Regions from separate parts of the Promicromonospora sp. NPDC050262 genome, predicted to be linked through region 1. Evidence: riboswitches for the same ligand, from Rfam matches in the RefSeq annotation. Region 1 holds a riboswitch; each other region holds the start of a gene.
The links. A riboswitch is a leader RNA that binds a small molecule or an ion and turns the genes downstream of it on or off. The one in region 1 is predicted to bind S-adenosylmethionine.
Positions count from the first base shown of each region.

Region 1 (6,575 bases):
CCGAGCCGCCCGGAGAGACGATCACGGGCTCGCCGTCCGCGCCGTCGGCGAACGGCAGCGCGTTGAGCGGGCCGTCGAACGCGTAGTGCTCGCCCCGGTGCCGCACCGGGCGCAGCAGGCGCCCGTCGGCGTACCGGCCCCCGGTCCGGGCGCCGCCGGGCCCGACGGCGCCCGGGTCGGCGATCAGCGCACCGTCGTCCCAGGACCGCCACAGCGAGCGGACGCCGTCGAGCCACTCCTCCGCGCGGTCGTACGCGGCGTCGTGCCCGAGCGGCGGCGCGTCCGAGAAGTGGCGCGCGCTGCCCGTGTCGGTCACCAGGTTGAGCCCGAACCGCCCGCCCGACAGGTGCTGGAGCGTCGCGAGCTGCCGCGCCCCGGTGTAGGGCAGCACGGCGGCCGGGTTGACCGTCGGCACGATACCGAGGTGCTGCGTCGCCGCGAACAGGTACGGGGCCAGCAGCAGCGGGTCGTGCTTGGGACCGCCGAACGCCTGCCGCACGCGCAGGTCGATGGTCTCGGGGCTGCCGAGCGACGGAGCGTCCTCGATGATCAGCAGGTCGACGCCCGCCTGCTCCAGGGCGCGGGCGGACTCCACGTAGAGGTCGGGCCGGGTCCAGTCGTAGTTCCAGTCCAGGTAGTCGTGGCCCCAGCCGTGCGGCCCGAAGCCGCGGGCCAGGAACCAGCCGAGGTGCTGCTGGCGGGTCATGGTGTCTCCTTGCGTGTGGTGCTGGTACCGGCGTCCGCGGGGGTGCCGGCGTCCGCCTCGGCGGCGGCGCGGGCGGACGCGAGCCCGCGGTCGAGGTCGGCGATCAGGTCGGGCAGGTCCTCGATGCCGACGGACAGCCGCAGGGTGCCCGGGTGGATGCCCGCGGCGGCCCGCTCGGCAGGGGTGCGCAGCACGTGGCTGGTGCTCGCGGGGTGCAGCACGAGCGAGCGCACGTCGCCGATGTGGGTCATGTGCGTGAAGACCTGGACGGCCTCGACCAACGCCCGTGCCGCGGGGGCGCCGCCGTGCAGCGTGAAGGTGAAGACGGAGCCCTGGCCGTCCGGCAGGTACCGCTTGGCCAGCGCGTGCGACGGGCTGGAGTCGAGCCCCGAGTAGTCCACCGACGCCACCTCCGGCCGGAACGCCAGCCAGCGCGCGACCTCCAGCGCCGCGGCGCTCTGCCGCGCCACCCGCAGCGACAGGGTCTCGATGCCCTGGCCCACGAGGAACGCGTTGAGCGGCGACGGCGTGGGGCCGAACCGCGGCGCCACGGTCTCGCGCAGGTACGCCAGGCGCGCGTTGCCGCCGTGCCGGTCGGCCACGCTCGGCCCGCCCGTGCGCGAGGGCGCGACCAGGTGCGGGTACAGCGCGCCCGAGGCCCGCGCGTCGAACGTCCCGGAGTCGACGACGACGCCGCCCAGCACCGAGCCGTGCCCCGCGAGGAACTTGCTGGCGGAGTGCACCACGACGTCGGCGCCGTGCTCGACGGGCCGCAGCAGGTAGGGCGTGGCCAGGGTGTTGTCCACGACGAGCACCAACCCGTGGGCGTGCGCGACGTCGGCCACGGCCGCGAGGTCGGGCAGGTCGTTGCGCGCGTTCGGGATGGACTCCAGGAACAGCACGCGCGTCTCGGGGCGGATCGCGCGCTCCCAGGCGGCCGGGTCGGCGGCGTCGTCCACGAAGTCGGCCTCGATGCCGAGGCGCGGCAGGTTCTCCAGGAGCAGACCGCGCGTGCCCTCGTAGATGCTGGACGCGGCGAGCACGCGCTGCCCGGCCTCGACCAGGCCGAGCAGGGCGACCGTGACGGCCGCCTGCCCGCTGGCCAGGAACAGGGCGTCGGAACCGCCCTCCAGGGCGGCTATCCGCTGCTCGACGGCGGCCGTGGTCGGGTTGCCGGTACGCGTGTAGGCGAAGCCCTCGCCGGCGCCGAAGTGCCCGGCCGCCTGCTCCCACTCCTCGAACTCGAACCCGGCGGTCAGGTAGACGGGCGTGGCACGCGGGACCACGCGGGCCGACGGCGCGGCGTCGGGCGCCCCGGTGGCGCGCCCGGCGTCGTCCCGTCCCGCGCTGCGCGCGTGCACCTGCCGGGTGGCGAAGCCGGTCATGGCGCCGCGCTCGGCTCGGCCTCCGTCGCGGGCAGCCCGGCCTCCTTCCAGGCGGGGAACCCGCCGTCGACGTGCGAGACGTCGGTGTAGCCGCGGGCCGCGAGCGCCTCCGCGACCGGGCCGGAGCCGTTGATCGAGCCGCACACGATCACGACGGGAGTGTCGAGGGTGATCGCGGGGTTGTCGGACGGCCCGAACAGCGCGTCCAGGTTGTCGCGGTCCGCGAGCGTGGCGCCCGGGATCTCGCCCGCCGAGGCCCGGCCCGCGGCCGAGCGGACGTCGATCAGCAGGGCGCCGCCGGCGACCTTGGCGCCCGCGGCGTCGGGGGTCTGCAGCTCAGGGGTGGTCATGATGGTCTCCTCCACGATGGGTCGTCTGGTGCGGGTGCCGGGTGTTCGCCGGCGCGGTCGTCAGGCGCTCAGCAGCCGGCCCGTGGGCAGCACCCGCTCGGCCGCCTCGACGTCGGACAGCCCGAGCGAGCCGCGCAGCGTGGTCGCCGTCCGCTCCGTGCGGAACAGGCCCGCCTGCTGGAGCGCGGGGACCAGGTGGTCGGTGATCGCGTCGAGGTCGGAGCTGAGCGAGGACGGCCGCAGCAGGAACCCGTCGACGGCGCCGACGGTGGTCCAGTCGGCGATCAGGGTGGCGAGCTCGTCCGGCGTGTCTGCGACGACCAGCCCGTCGCCCATGGCCGCCGTGCCCTCCAGCGCCTCGACGAGCTCCAGCCGGGCCCGGGCGCTGGCCCGCTCCGCCGCGAGCACCACGTAGACCTCGGCGAGCACGCGCAGCTCCTCGGGGTCGCGCCCGGCGGACAGCGCGGCATCCCGCACGAGCCGGCGCAGCCGCACCGCGTGCGCGGCGTCGGTGACGGTGATCCGCGCGACGTCGGCGGTGCGGCCGGCCAGCGCCGCGCTGGCCTCGGAACGCACCCGCACGACGACCGGCGGGGGCACCTGTGGCAGCGCGTCGCCGCCGCCGGCCGGGCGGCCGCGGACGGCGAACCGGATGCCGTCGTGGTCCACCCGGAACCGGCCCTCGGCGTCGAGCTCGACCGCGCCCGCCCCGCTGCCGGGCCGGCCCGTCCACACCTGCGTCACCGACCGGATGCCCAGCTCGACGCGCGCCGCCCAGGCCTCGTCGGGCTCGGGGAGCGTGCCCTGCCGCACGGCCTGCCAGCCGGCCCGGCCGCTGCTCGCGCGGTCGATGCTGCTCAGCGCGACGGCGGCGTGGGCCGCCTCGACGTGCACCGTGTCGACGGCGGCGACCAGCCCGATCCCCGCGGTGACCCGGGCGGCCCGGGCCGCGGCGACGGCCGTGTCCAGCCGTCCGGTGACCTGGCTGCGGCCGGGGTGGAGCAGAAAGCCCTCGTCGAGGCTGACGAAGTCGAGCAGTCCACGGTCGGCGGTCCGCATGAGGTGGAGGAACCGCTCGCCGTCGAACGGGCGCGGCGCGACCGGGCCGCGGGCCCGGTGGGCGCCCGGGCGGGCGCCGGCGGAGGTGAGGTCCACGCCGAGCACGACGGGACGGGTGGAGAGGGCGGTCGAGGAGAGGGACGTGGGCTGCGACGGGTACGGCACGGCGGTGCTCCGTTCGGGCTGCGGCGGCGCGACGGCGCCCGGAGGACCCGGCCGCCGCGCGCAGGTGCACGACGGCGTCCAGGGGTCACCCGGGAGCGTGGCTGCCGGAGGGCAGGAGTGAGACGTCCGGTCAGGGACGTGAGGGCCGGTTACGGCCGGGGCTCGGCGTGCGACGCCGAGAGGAGTTCCGGACGGCGGACCGGTGGCTGGCTGCGGCCGGTCGGCGCGTCGGGGCTGTCGCGGTCAGGTTGTCGCGATCAGCCTGTCGCCGTCAGCGACAGGAACAGTGACAACACATCTCCTCGCGCGGGGCAGCACCAGCCCGCGCGGAGACGTTCCGGGACGGCAGGGACACGTGGACGGCGGGGGCAGCGCTCCGGGTCATCGTCGTTCTCCTCACCTGCTCGCCCATCGGCGAGCGACGCGTGTTGTCATCCGCCGGCGGCGGTGGACCTGGTCCTCACCCGGGGCACCCACCCGCGCGGGGGGTTGCCGTCCGACCAGCCGGGGCTTCGCGTCGGAACTCATGACCTGTCGAGGCTTTCTACATCTCTCCGATCGGATAAGTGCGGTTGGTCTCGATGTCACAGAAGATACGAATGGAACCCATAGAAGTCAATGATCCTTGCCCAGATCTCACATCCCGGGACCACGGTCTCGCCAAGGCCCTGGGGGCGCGGCCAGGAGCCGCCGTCCCGGACGCTGCGCGACCGGCACGAGGGAGGTGCGCTTCTACCCCGTCTTCGGGCCCGGAATCCGGCTGATTCCGGGCCCGATGACGGGGTAGAAGCGCACCTTCGAGGGCTGCCGTTCGCAGCGCCGGCGCCTGGACGTGCGGGTCAGCCCAGGAGGAGCTCGATCTGGGCGAGGGCACCGGGTCCGGCCAGCTCCAGGCGGAGGTCCGCGAGCGGCACGGGCTCGTCGAGCACGAAGGGGCGGAGCTGGCTCGGCCAGCGCCACTCCTCGCCGGACCGCTCGTCCAGCACCCGCCCGTCGCCCCCGACCAGGCGCCAGGCCGACGGCGGTCCGGACGCCGCCTCGACGGACGACGACTCGGCCGACGGGCCCGAGACCAGCGTGTAGGCGCGCAGCACGGCCCCCGCCGGGACCTCAGCGGCGGGCGCCCAGTCGAGCGTGCCGTCCACCACGGCCGACGTCGTCAGGTCGCCGTCGGTCAGGTGCGGCAGCGCACCCTCGGCACCGCGCCAGGCGCCGTCGGCGCGCCGCCACGGCCGGTCGGAAGCCAACCCGGCACCGCCCTCAGCGGCACGAGCACCAGCCTCGTCGCCGTCCGCCGGCACGCCCCACCGGGTCGGGGTCTCCGACAGCGCGAACCGCAGGGTCGCTCCCCCGACGAGGTCACCGTTGTCGATCGACGGCGTCGTGACCGCCCGCGCCGCGGCCACGTCGACACCAGCCGCGCCGTCACCACCAGCCACGTCCAGCCCCGCCACGTACTGCCGCCCGGCCGCTCCCGGTGCCTCGATCACGAGGTCGCCGTCAGGCCGGTGCACCACCGCCCGCTCGAACAGCGGTGACGTGACCGCCCACCGCGGCGAGCCGATCTCCAGCGGGTACAGCCCGAGCGCGGCCAGCACGTACCAGGCCGACATCTCGCCGTTGTCCTCGTCGCCGTGGTAGCCCTGCCCGATGTCGTTGCCGGTCCACAGGCGCGTCAGGATCTCGCGCACGACCTCCTGGGTGCGGTCCGGCCGCCCGGCGACCGACCACGTCCAGGCGATGTGGTGCGACACCTGGTTCGACTGCCCGAGCTGGCCCAGGCGCACGTCACGCGCCTCGAACATCTCGTGGATCGCGGACCCGTAGCTCCCCGGCTTGTCCGCCCGCTCCGGCGCGGCGAAGAACCGCTCCAGCAGCCGCTCCAGGCCGGCACGGCCGCCGTGCAGGGCGGCCAGCCCCGCGCCGTCGTGCACGGGGTGGAACAGGAAGTTCCAGGCGTCGGACTCGGTGTAGTCGCCGCCCCACGCGTCCGGGTCGAACGGGGCCGGGTCGAGCTCGCCGTCCCGGGCGCGCCCCCGGAAGAACCCCGTGCCGGCGTCGAAGAGGTGCACGTAGCCGAGCGCGCTCTGCCGCAGGTAGGCGGCCTCGTCGCGCAGGGCACGGCGGCGTCCCTCCGGGGTCCCGGGCGCGTCCGCGAGCGCCTGCGCCATCCGCGCCAGCCCGGCGTCGTTGATGTAGCCCTCCAGGCTCCACGACACCGACTCCTCGACGTCGCGCGGCACCCAGCCGTGGGTGAGCGCGAACTCCTGGCCCTTGCGCCCCACACCGGACCGGGTAGGCAGCGCCGTGGCGTTGCGCAGCCCGGCGTCGTAGGTGGCCAGCGGATCGGGCAGGTCCACGCCGCGCAGGTACAGGTCGGCGAAGGCGACGTCGGACGACGTGCCCGTCATCAGGTCGGCGTACCCCGGCGACGACCAGCGGGCGACCCAGCCGCCCTCGCGGTACTGCTGCACGAACCCGTCGGCGAGCCGTGCCGCGACCTCCGGGTACAGCAGGGCGTACGCGGGCCAGCAGGTGCGGTAGGTGTCCCAGAACCCGTGGTTCACGAACATCTCGCCGGGCACCACCGGGGCGCCGTCGAGCACGGGCGAGGCGTGCACGGGCGCGCCGTCGGCCCCGACCTCCGTGTACGACGACGGGTACAGGTTGAGCCGGTACAGGTTCGAGTAGAGCGTGACCCGCTGCTCCTCGGCGGCGCCCTCGACGTCGAGCACGCCGAGCCGCTCCTCCCACTGCGCGCGGGCGGCGTCGGCGACCTCGTCGAAGGTGCCGGACACCTCGCGCTCCAGCGCGAGCCAGGCCAGCTCCTCGCTGATGTACGACGTCGCCACGCGCACCTCGACCGTGCGGCCCGCGTCGGCCCCGGCCGCCGCGTCCGCCCCGGCGTCC
Region 1 covers NZ_JBFAKX010000013.1:84,759-91,333, forward strand. Annotated here, with positions in the region: gene AB0I29_RS19295 (LLM class flavin-dependent oxidoreductase) at 1-706, opposite strand, end outside; gene AB0I29_RS19300 (aminotransferase class I/II-fold pyridoxal phosphate-dependent enzyme) at 703-2,091, opposite strand; gene AB0I29_RS19305 (rhodanese-like domain-containing protein) at 2,088-2,441, opposite strand; gene AB0I29_RS19310 (LLM class flavin-dependent oxidoreductase) at 2,502-3,665, opposite strand; SAM riboswitch class IV at 4,086-4,197, opposite strand; gene AB0I29_RS19315 (GH92 family glycosyl hydrolase) at 4,505-6,575, opposite strand, start outside.

Region 2 (6,575 bases), on a different contig from region 1:
CGCCGATCTCCCAGCCGTACAACGGGCAGCCCTACTTCGTCAGCGAGTACGGCGGCATCTGGTGGAACCCGGAGACGGCGGCCAGCGCGTCGGGCAGCTCGCCCGACTCGTGGGGCTACGGCCAGCGGGTCGTGGACGAGGAGGAGTTCCACACCCGGTTCGCCGGTCTGACGGACCCGCTGCTGGACGACCCCCTGATGTTCGGCTACTGCTACACGCAGCTCACCGACGTGTTCCAGGAGGAGAACGGCATCTACCGGTTCGACCGGAGCGTCAAGCTCGACGTCGACCGTGTCCGTGCCGTGCAGGTGCGTCCGGCGGCGTTCGAGAAGGGCGCCGACGAGGCCTCCTGACCGCCCCACCGCACGTGTCAGACGTACAGGTCACCCGGGTGACCTGTACGTCTGACACGTCTACCGGACTGTGCACCTTGTAGGTCTCTTTAGTCTTTTTCAGCACATAACACCCCACCCACAGCGGCGCTTGGGGGGTGCACAATAGGCCGGTGACGTACCGGTTCCTCAAGCTCATCCTCTCGATCCTCGTGCTCGTGCTCCTGCGCCCGCGCGTGACTGGGCTGCAGAACATCCCGAAGCGTGGGGCCGTGATCCTGGCCAGCAACCACCTGTCGTTCATCGACTCGCTGCTGATCCCGATCATGGCGCCGCGGCACGTCGCGTTCCTGGCCAAGGCCGAGTACTGGACCGGCAAGGGCATCAAGGGCCGCCTCTCCCGCTGGTTCTTCACCAAGATGGGCGACATCCCGGTGCAGCGGGACGACCCTCGCGCCGGGCAGCGCTCGCTGGAGGACGCCCTGGCGGTGCTGCAGCGCGGCGGCGCGTTCGGCATCTACCCCGAAGGCACCCGTTCCCGGGACGGCAAGCTGCACAAGGGGCACACCGGCGTCGCGTGGCTCGCCCTGACCGGCAAGGCCCCCGTGGTCCCGGTGGCGCTGCTCGGCACGGACAAGGTGAAGCCCATCGGCAAGATGCCGCGGTTCGCCCGGGTCGAGCTGCACTTCGGTACACCGATCGACCCCTCCCGGCAGATCGCGGCCGGTACCAAGCCCGCGCAGGCGCGGCGCGAGCTGACCGAGCAGGTCATGCAGTCCATCCAGGCGATGAGCGGCCAGGAGCGCGCGGACTGAGGCCGGCGTGAGCGCGGCGTTGGGCCTGGGCAGGCGGGGCCCGTGGTTCGGTCTGGTCGCCGGCGTGGCGGCGCTGGGCGCGATCGAGGTGCTCGTGCAGCACCTCGTCGCGGGCGCCCTGCTCCCCGCGCCCGTGGCCCTGGCCGTCGACCTCCTCGTCGGGGTGCTCACGGCCGCCCTGGTGGTCCTCTTCGTCTCACCCCTGTGGTCGCGGCACCACGTGTCCGACGGCGTGGCCCGGCTCCGGCTCGGCTGGCTCGGCGCGGTCGACGTCGCGGCCCCCGACGTCGTCTCCGCGGCGGTGTACCGGCCCACCGCAGCTCGTCCCCTGGAGCTCGGTGCCGGGTTCGACGAGAGCACCGGCCGGCTCTCGCTGGTACGCACGACGACGTCGCCCGCTGTGCTGATCGAGCTGTCCCAGCCCGTAGCGGGGCGGGTGCAGGTGATGCGGAAGGTCCGGGCGACGTCGGTGCTCGTGGGCGTCGCCGCGCCGGACGAGCTGCTCCGGACGCTGACGCCCACGCCCCGCTGACGCACGTGTCAGACCCACAGGTCACGCGGGTGACCTGTGGGTCTGGCACTCGGGCGAGTGCGGCGTCAGAGGCGGGTGCGGCGTCAGAGGCGCGTGATCCGGATCGCGTCGGCCACGACGTACGCCGTCCCCTGTGTCCAGCGGCTGACCGCCACGACGGTGCGGGCACCCGCCGTCATCGCGTAGGTGCCGAGCGAGAGCCACGCCCCGCCGGCCGCGGACTGGTCCACGCGGATGGTCGACGAGCCGGTGCCGGTGTAGACGATGAACGGCGTGGACGTGTTGTAGCCGGCGATCCCCGGGAACCATGCCTCCACCCGGTACGAGCCGTTGGACGGGATGGTGGCCGAGTACGTCGCCAGGTCGCTGACCTCGGCCGGCGTGGCGTAGCGGTAGTCGGCACCGTACCGCTCGGCCGAGAAGGACGACGTCAGCCAGGAGGAGCCGGCGGAGAAGCCCGCCGAGGTGTTGTCGACGATCACCGACCAGCTCGTGCCGGCCAGGGCCGCGGCCACCTCGGACCGCAGCTGCGGCAGCATCGAGTAGAGGACGTCGCCCGGGCAGGCCGTCGCCGTGTAGTCCCGGTGCCCGTAGATCTGGGTCGGCGCGATGCCGTACTGGTCGCAGATGTACGCGCACAGCTCGACCAGCCGGCTCCAGAGCTGCGCGGGCGGCGTGGCGCTCGTGTAGGTGCCCTGGTTCTCGATGCCGATGGCCTGGCTGTTCTGGCCGGGTGCGTGCGCGCCCACGACCGTGCCGCTGCCGTTCTGCAGCCGCGACAGCGAGCCGTGCCGGCCCTCCATGACGTACCCGCCGCGGCTCACCGTGAGGTGCTGCCCGGTGTCCACCCAGCCGTTGGCGAAGTGCCACTGCTGGATGTCGCGCGCGATCTGGTACCCGGCGGCCTGCGAGTAGTCGGTGACGTTGGCCGACGCCGTGTGGTGGATCAGGATCTTGTTCGGGTTGGTGGCGACCGTGTCGATGGTGCCGCGGGCCGCCGCGGCGCCCCAGGTGGCGCAGCTCGCGATGGTCGGCGCGGCCACCTCGACCCCGGCCACGGCGCCGGGCGGCGCGTCGGCGGGCGCCTCGGGGTCGGGCGCCAGGGAGGGCGGGGCGTCGGCTGCTCTGCCAGGCGCCGCGGGGGCCGCTCCAGCAGGAGCGGCGGGTGCGGCGACGGCGGGCGCGGTGGCTATCGTCGCGCCCGCGGCACCGATGCCGAGGACGACGGCGCCGCGGAGCAGGTCACGCCGGTCGAGAGAGGAGTGGTCGTGGTCGGTGGAGCTGTGGTCGTGGTCGTGCACGGTGGGGCCTCCACGGGTCAATCGCGCTGGTACGAGCCGATTTCATCCGTAGTATCGGCCGACCTGCGACCCGCCGGGTACATCACATCCAGGCCATATCCCGCGTACGATGCCGGCGCCGCCACGGAGGCCGGACGCCCAGGCCACCGGGGTGACCTGGGCGTCCGGCATTGCGGTGAGCGGACTACTGCTCGATGCTCTGGCGGCTCTCGGACGAACCTCGCCCGATCGAGGTCGAGCCGGCCGTGTGCGCCACCTCGACCTTGCGGGGCTTCGCCTCCTCGCTGACCGGGATCGTCAGCGAGAGCACGCCGTCGGCGTACGAGGCCGAGATCCGGTCGAGGGCGAGGCCCCGGCCGACCGTGAGCTGTCGGGCGAACGTTCCCGTGGGCCGCTCGCGGACCAGCCACTGCGCGCCGTCGTCCGAACGCTGCGTGCGCTCGGCCCGGACGGTGAGCGTCCGGTCCTCGACCGAGACGTCGATGGTGCCGGGGTCGACACCGGGCAGGTCCATCGAGAGGACGTAGTGGTCACCGGTGCGGAACAGGTCCATCGGCATCGCGCCGGACTGCCGTGTGTTGCCGGCGAACGTGCTGAACATCCGGTCCATCTCCTGGAACGGGTCCCAGTAGGTAGCCATCGCGCATCACCTCCTATGACGATGCGGCCCTGGCCCCTCCAGGGCCGCAGCGATCGGCGACGGCCTCGGCCGCCGCCCGGCTACGCTTCAATTCTGGCACTCGACACCCGAGAGTGCCAACCCCCGTCCGGGCGATCCGTCAGGCCGCCGCTCGGCCCGTCAGGCCCACGCGGTCCAGGAGGTCGAGGGCGGGGCGGTGCTTGTTGAACGTGTACACGTGCAGGCCGGGCGTGCCGGCGTCGAGCACCTCGCGCGCGAGCGCCGCGGAGTACTCGATGCCGTGCGCATGCTGGGCCTCGGGGTCGACGGCGCCGTCGGGCGCGGTGAGCCGGTCGAGGTCGCGCAGGAGCTCCGCAGGCGCCGCCACCCCGGTGAGCTCCTGGACCCGGCGCAGGCGGCGGGCCTCGGTGGTGGGCAGGATCCCGGCGAGGATCGGGATGGTGACGCCCTCCGCCCGGGCCGCCTCGACGAACCCGGTGTACGAGTCCGCGCGGTAGAAGAACTGGGTGATCGCGAAGCTCGCGCCCGCCTCCTGCTTCTCCAGCAGCCGCCGCACCTCCTGCTCGCGCGTGGTGCCGGCCCCAGGGTTGCCGTCGGGGAACGTGGCGACGGCGATGGCCAGCGGCCGGGCGGCCGAGCGCAGCGCCGTGCTGACGTCGGCGGCGCACCGCCGCTCGTCCACCTGCCGCAGGAGCCGCACCAGGTCCACGCTGGAGCGCACGCCGTCGGCCGGCGGGCGCCAGTCCGGCTCGTCGCGCGGCGGGTCGCCGCGCAGGGCGAGGAAGGACCGCACCCCGGCCTCGAGGAACTCCTCGATCACCGCGGACACGTCCTCCTGGGACGCGCCCACGCAGGTCAGGTGGGCCACCGGGAGCACGGGCGTGCCGCGCAGCAGCGTGGCGAGCACCTCGCGCGCGGTGGCGCGGTCGCCGCCGGCCGCCCCGTAGGTCACGGAGACGAAGTCCGGGCGAGCCGCCACGAGCCGCTGCGCCGTCTCCCAGAAGTTGGGTGCGGCGTTCGGCCGACGCGGGGGCATCAGCTCGAACGACACCGTGGGGCGGTGGGGGTGCGGCTCGGCGACCATGGCTGCTCCATCGAACCTGGCGTGAGCACCTTGCGTCCCTCGCACCGCGGCGACGCGGCAGGAGATCGGCAGGTTGCTGCGGTGTCAGGGAGCCAGGACTCTCGACCGCTCTGGATGGGGTTCGCCACCATGCTAAGCGACCGTCCAGCACTGGGACAGAATTCGTCCGTAAGTCGAGACGGCCCGGTCCACGGTGTGTGGACCGGGCCCGCCCGCTACTTCACCGACCCGGCCACCAGGCCGCCCACCAGGCGCTTCTCGATGATCATGAACAGGATCACCACGGGCACGATCGCCACGACGGACACCCCGAACACGTAGTGCCACGACGTCTCGTACTGGCCCACGAACTTGGTGAGCGCCACGGACAGCGGCTGGTTGCCCGCCGTGGTGAGCAGCACCAGCGAGGCCGCGAACTCGTTCCAGGAGGCGACGAACGTGAACACGACCGCCGTCACGATGCCCGGCCAGACGAGCGGCAGGTTGATCTTGGTCAGGACGGCGAACGTGCCGGCGCCGTCGAGCTGCGCCGCCTCGTCGACCTCCTTGGGGATGCCCGCGAAGAAGCTGTGCATGATCCAGACCGCGAAGGACAGGTTGAACGCGGCGTTGACCAGGATCATCGCGACCCACGTGTCGAGGATCCCGATGGCGATGAACTGCCGGAACAGACCCGACGTCAGCACGGCGGGCTGCACCATCTGGGTCACGATCACGAGGAACAGGAAGAAGAGCCGGCCCTGGAACCGGAACCGCGCCGTGTAGTAGGCGGCGGGCAGCGCCACGGCCAGCACGAGCAGCGTGGCGCACAGCGAGATCACCAGGGTGGAGATCAGGTTCTGCGCCAGCGGCGTCTCGGGCGTGGACCACATCGTGACGTAGTTGTCCCAGTGCCACTCCGTGGGGAAGTAGGTGGGGTCGACCGACCTGATCTCCGCCTTGGTCTTCACGGAGCCGAAGAACATGATCAGGTACGGCAGCAGGAAGACCACCAGCACCACGAGCCCGGCCAGCAGCCGGAGCAGCAGCGACCCGAGCGGCACCTGGTCGGTCGTGTACTTCCGCACCCTCCTCCGGTTGTCGGACGGCGGCCGGGTCGCGCTGCGCGAGGTGGTCCCCGGGTCGGTGATCGCGGTCATCAGACCTCCTCCAGGGGGCGGACGACCCGCACGTAGACGGCGACGATGGCGATGACCACCAGGAACGCGATGACGGACAGCGCGCTGGCCAGGTCGATCTGCCGCTGGTTCTGCATGTACTTGAAGATCATCGTCATGACGGTGTCGGCGTCGTACCCGGGGATGGACCCCGTCATGACGCGCAGGATCGGCAGCGAGTTGAACACGTTGATGATGTTGATCAGCACCGCCACCGAGATGGCACCCCGCAGCTGCGGCAGCACCACGCTGAAGTAGGTGCGCACCCCGCTGGCCCCGTCGATGCGCGCGGCCTCCACGGTCTCGCCGGGCACCGTCTGGAGCCCGGCGAGCACCGTGTAGGTGGTGAACGGCAGCGACACGAACACGGCGACCGCCATGGCCCACGCGAACGCGGTGCCGGGGTGCCGCGTCCAGCCGTAGCCCTCCGGCGTGCTGATCAGGCCGACGTCCACCAGGAACGAGTTGATGATGCCGAAGTACGGCTCCAGGCCGTAGTGGACCACCAGCGTCGTCATGACGACGCTGGAGGCCCACGGCACGATGACGGCCATCCGGACCAGGCGGCGGCCGGGGAATGCCTTGTTCAGCAGCGCCGCGAGCGCCAGCGACCCGATCAGGGTGCAGCCGACGACGACGACCACCCACACGACCGTGCGCCCGAGGATCGGCCAGAAGTACTGGAAGCCGATGACCGTCGCGAAGTTCGCGAGG
Region 2 covers NZ_JBFAKX010000010.1:20,168-26,742, forward strand. Annotated here, with positions in the region: gene AB0I29_RS16085 (sugar-binding domain-containing protein) at 1-353, shown strand, start outside; gene AB0I29_RS16090 (lysophospholipid acyltransferase family protein) at 506-1,147, shown strand; gene AB0I29_RS16095 (hypothetical protein) at 1,155-1,679, shown strand; gene AB0I29_RS16100 (N-acetylmuramoyl-L-alanine amidase) at 1,763-2,980, opposite strand; gene AB0I29_RS16105 (Hsp20/alpha crystallin family protein) at 3,165-3,620, opposite strand; gene AB0I29_RS16110 (methylenetetrahydrofolate reductase) at 3,760-4,704, opposite strand; SAM riboswitch class I at 4,709-4,825, opposite strand; gene AB0I29_RS16115 (carbohydrate ABC transporter permease) at 4,920-5,843, opposite strand; gene AB0I29_RS16120 (sugar ABC transporter permease) at 5,843-6,575, opposite strand, start outside.
Region 2: another riboswitch for S-adenosylmethionine. It lies ahead of AB0I29_RS16110 (methylenetetrahydrofolate reductase); the one in region 1 lies ahead of AB0I29_RS19310 (LLM class flavin-dependent oxidoreductase).

Region 3 (6,575 bases), on a different contig from region 1:
TCACGACCGTGCCGCCGCCGCTCATCTGGGACCGCGCCAGGTCGGCCTGCGGGTGGGAGTCGAGGAACGGGTAGCGCACGGTGCCCACCGCGGGCAGCTCCTCCAGGGCGCGCGCCACGGCGAGGGCGCTCGCGCTCTGGGCCGCCACGCGCACCGGCAGCGTCTCCAGGCCCTTGAGCAGGGTCCACGCGTTGAACGGCGCCAGCGACGGCCCGGTGTTGCGGATGAACGTCTGCACGGGGCCGGTGATGTACTCCGTGGAACCGAGTATCGCGCCGCCCAGCACGCGCCCCTGCCCGTCGATGTGCTTGGTCGCCGAGTAGACGACCACGTCGGCACCCAGCTCCAGCGGCTTCTGCAGCAGCGGGGTGGCGAACACGTTGTCGAGCACCACCGTCGCCCCGGCGGAGTGCGCCAGGTCCACGACGGCGCGGACGTCCACGATGTCCTGCATCGGGTTCGACGGCGTCTCGAAGAACACCACGTCCGCGGGTGTCGAGAGCGCCTCCTCCCACTGGGACAGCACGTGCCCGTCCACGTAGTCGGTGCGCACACCCCACTTCTTGAAGATCTCCTCGAAGATCACCACCGAGGACCCGAACAGCGCCCGGGCGGCCACGATCCGGGAGCCCGACTCCACGAGCGCGGCCAGCGACGTGAACACCGCGGACATGCCGGTCGCGGTCGCGTAGCAGGCGTCGGCACCCTCGAGCTGGCGCAGCCGCTCCTCGAAGGTGTGCACCGTCGGGTTGCCGTAGCGCGAGTAGACGAACCGGTCGACGTCGCCCTTGAACGCGGCCTCGGCCTCCGCGGCGTTGTCGTAGACGTAGCCCTGCGTGAGGAACAGCGCCTCGCTGGTCTCCTGGAACTCGCTGCGCTGGTGGCCGCCGCGCACGGCGAGCGTCGCCGGGCGGACGCCGTCGGGAAGCGGCTTGCGGCCGGAACCACCGGGGTTCGCGTCCGGCGGGAACGCGCCGGTGACGGTCACGCGGGGCCCGCCGTCCACGGCAGCCCGGCGACCTTCCAGCCCTGCTGGTCGCGGACACCGTCGGCCCCGGGCGCACCCTCGAAACCCTCCAGCACGTTGTACGACGGCGCGATGCCCGACGCCGTGGCGAGCCGCGCCGCCGCGATCGAGCGCTGGCCGGAGCGGCACAGGAAGACGATGGGCCCGCCGGAGACGCCGGCCGCCCGGAGCTCCTCCAGGAACCGCGGGTTGGGCACGCCGCCGGCCTGCACCCACTCGGTGAACACGGGCTGCTTCTCCAGCGATGCCGTGTCCGGGATGCCGATCGTGCGCCACTCGCCCTCGGTACGGACGTCCACGAGCGTGGCGTCCGGGTCACCGGAGAGCAGGTCCCAGGCCTGCTGGGGCGTGATGTCGCCGGCGTAGCCGTCGGCCGGTCGTGCTTCGACGCGCGCGGGGTCGCTCATGATGCTCCTCCATCGGTCGTGGCGGTAGCACCCTCGTCCGTTCTCCGCGGCTGCGGGGAACGCTGGGTTGCTGCGGCGTCGTCGTGCCACGTCACTCGGCCGCTCGGGATGGTCGTTGCCAACCCTACGACATGGTGTCCGGTGGGTGGAACAGTGTCTCGACAGGCAATCCGACCAATCTGGTCGGGAAACCGCTTTTCGGTACGGTGGCGGCGATGCCAGGGCACGAGGAGCCGCTGACCGGCGGCAACATGAACGCGGTGGTGCGCGTGGGCGACACACGGTGCTGCGGACCGCCGGGCCGTGGACGCCCACGGTCCACGAGTACCTGCGCCACGTGCGGGGCCGGGGCATCACGGAGGTGCCTGAGCCCTTCGGGCTCGACGAGCGGGGGCGCGAGGTCGTCTCGTTCCTCCCTGGCGACGTCCCGGGCTGGCCGGCCCCGGAGTGGCTCTGGTCCGAGCGGAACCTGCGCGACGCCGGGCGCCTCCTGCGCCGGCTCCACGACGCGTCCCTCGACCTCGACCTGCCGGACGCCGTCTGGCGGCTGCCCGCCCGCGAGCCGGCCGAGGTGATCTGCCACAACGACGCCGCGCCGTACAACATGGTGTTCCGCGCGGGCCGGCTCGTCGGGCTCATCGACGTGGACACGGCGTCGCCCGGGCCTCGCGTGTGGGACGTGGCGTACACCGCGTACCGCATGGCCCCGTTCGCGGGCGACGCGTTCGCCGGGGTGGCCTACGACGTCGGGCACCTGGACCCGCCGGCCCGGCTGGACACGCTGGTCGCCGCGTACGGGGCCGGCTGGTCGAGTGCGGACGTGCTCCGCGCGATGGCGGAGCGACTCACGGAGCTCGCCGCGTTCAGCGAGGCCAGGGCCGACGACGGCGGGCCCGCCGAGCTGCGCGACCACGCCGCCATGTACCGCTCGGACGCCGCCCGCGTCGCCGGCCTCGCGACTCGCGCGACCCGACCGGATCGTGGGACCAGCATCTGAGACGTGCGTTGACAGGAGTTTTGCCCGCAGCACAGGATGGCCGCAGGTCATGAGCGCCAGCGTCAAGCCCCGGCTCGCTGGCCGGCAACCCTCCCTCCGCGGTGGGGTGCCCCGGGTGACGACCAGGCCGCGCGCAGCCCGCGTGCGGCAAGCGCGGGGGAACCTCCCCCAGGACTGTGCTGGAGGACGCCATGTCTGCTCCCACCCTCAGCCGTGCCACCGCGGTGACCGACCTCGCCCCGCTGCGCCCTGTCGTCGGCGGCGGCACGCTCGTCCCGCTCGTGGACGGCACGCGGGTCTCGTACGCGAACCTCGACGTCGCCGCGTCCGCCCCGGCCCTGCAGGCCGTCGCCGACCGTGTCACCCAGGTGCTGCCCCTGTACGCCAGCGTGCACCGCGGTGCGGGCTACCTCTCCCAGGTGAGCACTGCGCTCTACGAGACCGCGCGCCGCACCGTCGGCGCGTTCGTCGGCGCCCGCGAGGACGACCTGACGATCATCACGCGGAACACCACCGACTCCCTCAACCTCCTCGCCGGCTGCGTCCCCGCGCAGCCCGACGGCGAGCCCGGCCGCGTGCTGGTGCTCGACGTGGAGCACCACGCGAACCTGCTGCCCTGGCAGCGCACCACCGGCGCGACCGTGCTGACCGGCGGTGCCACCGTGGCCGAGACCGTCGCCCAGATCCGGGAGGAGCTGGCCGACGCCGCCGCGGACCATCCGTTCGCCCTCGTGGCCCTGACCGGCGCCTCGAACGTGACCGGCGAGTCCCTCCCGATCGCCGAGATCGTCGCCGTGGCCCACGAGTTCGGGGCGCGCGTGGCGCTCGACGGCGCCCAGCTCGTGCCGCACCGCCGCATCTCGCTGGAGTCCACCGGCGTGGACTACCTCGCCTTCTCCGGCCACAAGACCTACGCCCCGTTCGGCGCTGGTGTGCTGGTGGGCCGCCGCGACTGGCTCGACGCGGGTACGCCCTACCTCGCGGGCGGCGGCGCCGTCCGGCGCGTGCGGGTGGGCGGCACCGACTGGCACGAGGGGCCCGCCCGCCACGAGGCAGGCTCCCCCAACGTGATCGGCGCGGTGGCGCTCGCGGCGGCCTGCGAGGAGCTGGCGGCGCTCGACGCCGCCGAGGTCGTGGCCCACGAGAACACCCTGCGCCGCCGGCTCGTGTCGGGGCTCGAGGCGATCGACCGTGTCGAGGTCGTGCGGGTCTGGGCCGACGCCGTCGACCCCGTGGGCGTGGTGACCTTCACCGTGACCGGGTACGACCCGGGCCTCGTCGCCGCATACCTGTCCGCGGAGCACGGCATCGGCGTCCGGGACGGCCGCTTCTGCGCGCACCCGCTGCTCGGCCGGCTCGGGTTCGACGCCGGAGCGGTGCGCGCCTCGGTGGGCGTCGGCACCGCGGGCGAGGAGGTCGAGCGCTTGATCGCCGCCGTCGGCCGCCTGGTCGAGGAGGGTCCGCAGGCCGGGTACGACGTGGTCGACGGGCTGTGGGTCGTGACCGACGACCCGCGTCCGGTGCCCGAGGGCTCCGGTCTCGCGGGCCTGCTGGCCACGGCCGCCCTGGGCTTCGACGAGGCCTTCGGCTGCCTCCCGGACGAGGACTGACGTGTCCGACGGACAGGTCACCCGGGTGACCTGTACGTCTGACAGCTAGAGGGCGAGGGCCACGCAGATGCCGCCCATCGTGAGGTCCAGGCCGATGCACCACAGCGCGAGCGACCGGTTGACCACGACGTCACGGCGGTAGTGCACCACGTCCCACCCGGCGTGCGCGGCGAGGGCGAGGCCCGCGAGGGCCAGCCCGAGCCGCGGCTCCAGGAACAGGGCCACCGTCGCGACGCCGAAGAAGCCCGCCATCGCGACGGCCTGCGGCCACGTCGCACGGCGTCCGCGGGCCAGGCCGATGCCGGTGAGGACCAGCCCCACCAGGACGAACGCGACCCAGCGCGGCGTGTCCAGCAGCTCGGACGCGACGGGGATCACGGACGCCAGGAGCGCGACGAGCCAGGCCGTCCAGCGGACGCCGGTCACGGCGGCGGCCAGGTAGCACAGGGTCGCGACGCCGATCGCGGTGGCCGGGTCCTCGGCGACCGCCTCCTGCCAGGTGCCGTCGACGATCGCCGTCCCGCCGACCAGCAGGCCGAAGCCCGTGAGCACGCCGAGCACGATCCAGGCGGTGTTGGTGGGCCAGGTCCCCGTCCACCGGCTCGGCCGCGCGGGGACGGTCGTCCCGAACGTCTCGGTCATGGTCCCGTGCTCCCTGTCCCGGCGCTTCGGCGCCGTCGTGGCTAGATACCCTCTAGGGGTACCCAACCACGCCGCCGCCGAGGCGCGGAACCACATTCGGCCACGACCGAACCCCGTGTCAGACGTACAGGCCCCTCTGGTGACCCGTACGTCTGACACGTCAGAGGGGGAACGTGCGCGGGCGGGGGAGGGCCGCCTCGACCTGGGCCGCCAGCGCCAGCAGCGTGAGCTCGCCGCCCGGCCGACCGATGATCTGCACCCCCATGGGCAGCCCGCCCGGCGCCTCGGCGGTGGGCTCGGTCCAGTGGGTCGGCACGGTGATCGCCGGCAGCCCGGCGACGTTGAGCATCGACGTGAACGGCGTGTACAGGCACTGCTGCTCGAAGTTCCGCTCGGGGTCCTCGGCGTCGTACCACCCGATCGGCCGCGGGGTGAGGGCGAGCGCGGGAGTCACGACGGCGTCGTAGGCGCTGACCTGCGCCACGAGCGAGCGCTCGAAGCCGGTGAGCGTGCGCACCGCCTCGGCGAGCCGGCGGGCGGGCACCTCGCGGCCCGACCGGATGAGCCACTGCGTCAGGGGCTCCAGCTTGGCCAGCGTCTCCGGGTCGTCGATGGGCACCGCCGACGCGCCACCCATCCACAGGGTCCGGAACGCGGGGGCGTACTCGGGAGCCTCGGTCAGGAGCGTCTGCTCGACCTCGTGCCCGGCCGCGGCCAGGGCACGCACCCCGGCGTCCAGCCCGGCGCGCGCCTCGGGGGACACCGCGATGTCGTAGAAGCCGTCCCACGCCGACGAGGTGGTCACGCCGATGCGGGCGGCTCCCCGGCCGGCGACGCCGGCGTCCTCCGGCAGCTCGGCCCGCTGCGCGGCCGCGAGGTACGCGCCCGCGGCGTACGACGGCGCCCGGAGCGTGTACGGGTGCGCGACGCCGCCCCCGGCGCGCCGCGGGAGCATCGCCTCCAGCAGCAGGGCGGCGTCGGCGACGGTGCGCGCGATCGGCCCGTTCACGACCAGCCCGCCCAGCGAGTCGACGCCGCTGCCCGCGGGCAGCAGCCCGCGCGTCGGCTTGAGGCCGACGACGCCGCAGGCCGCCGCCGGGATGCGGATCGACCCGCCGCCGTCGGACCCGGGCGCGAACGGCAGCATGCCCGCCGCCACCGCGGCGGCGGCCCCGCCGCTGGAGCCGCCCGCACCGCGGCCCAGGTCCCAGGGGGTGCGCGCCGGGGCGGCGCCGACCGGCTCCGTGTAGGCGGGGAAGCCCAGCTCGGGCGCGGCGGTCTTGCCCAGGCTGACGATCCCGGCGTCGTCGAGCACCTGAACGATCTCGTCGCTCTCCTCGGCCGGCGGCAGGTCCGCGAAGGCGCGCGACCCGAAGCCGGTGGGCACGCCCGCCCGGTTCCACAGGTCCTTGTCCCCCGTGGGCAGGCCCCACAGGCTGCCCGACGGCGGCGTGCCCTCGTCCGGCCCCGCACCGCGGGTCTCCTGGAGCTCCGCCGCCCGTTTCCGGGCGCGCTCGGGGGTGACGGTGGCGAAGGCGCCGACCGCGGGGTTCAGCCGCTCGATCCGGTCGAGGAAGTGCTCGGTGACCTCGGTGGGGGTGAGCTCTCCGGCGGCGAGAAGGTCGCGGAGCTCGACGGCGGTCCGCTCGTGCAGGGCATCCATCCCGCCAGGCTAGGCGCTCCTCGCACCGGCGCCGCGGAATGTCTTTTATGTCTCACCCGCTCTACAGCGGAATCAGTCGAACTCATGAATCTGATGTATTGCATTAAACGATGTGACCTGCGCTGATGTCCCGCACTGCGGGCTAATGGCGCTCCGCACCGGCCCATTCTGCCGCGCAGAACGCGCTTCTCCGGCATATGTTCGTGCGGAGCCGTCACCTTTGCGCCGC
Region 3 covers NZ_JBFAKX010000023.1:73,413-79,987, reverse strand. Annotated here, with positions in the region: gene AB0I29_RS24755 (O-succinylhomoserine sulfhydrylase) at 1-988, opposite strand, end outside; gene AB0I29_RS24750 (rhodanese-like domain-containing protein) at 985-1,434, opposite strand; gene AB0I29_RS24745 (aminoglycoside phosphotransferase family protein) at 1,718-2,431, shown strand; SAM riboswitch class IV at 2,477-2,591, shown strand; gene AB0I29_RS24740 (aminotransferase class V-fold PLP-dependent enzyme) at 2,623-4,041, shown strand; gene AB0I29_RS24735 (hypothetical protein) at 4,087-4,683, opposite strand; gene AB0I29_RS24730 (amidase) at 4,844-6,346, opposite strand.
Region 3: another riboswitch for S-adenosylmethionine. It lies ahead of AB0I29_RS24740 (aminotransferase class V-fold PLP-dependent enzyme); the one in region 1 lies ahead of AB0I29_RS19310 (LLM class flavin-dependent oxidoreductase).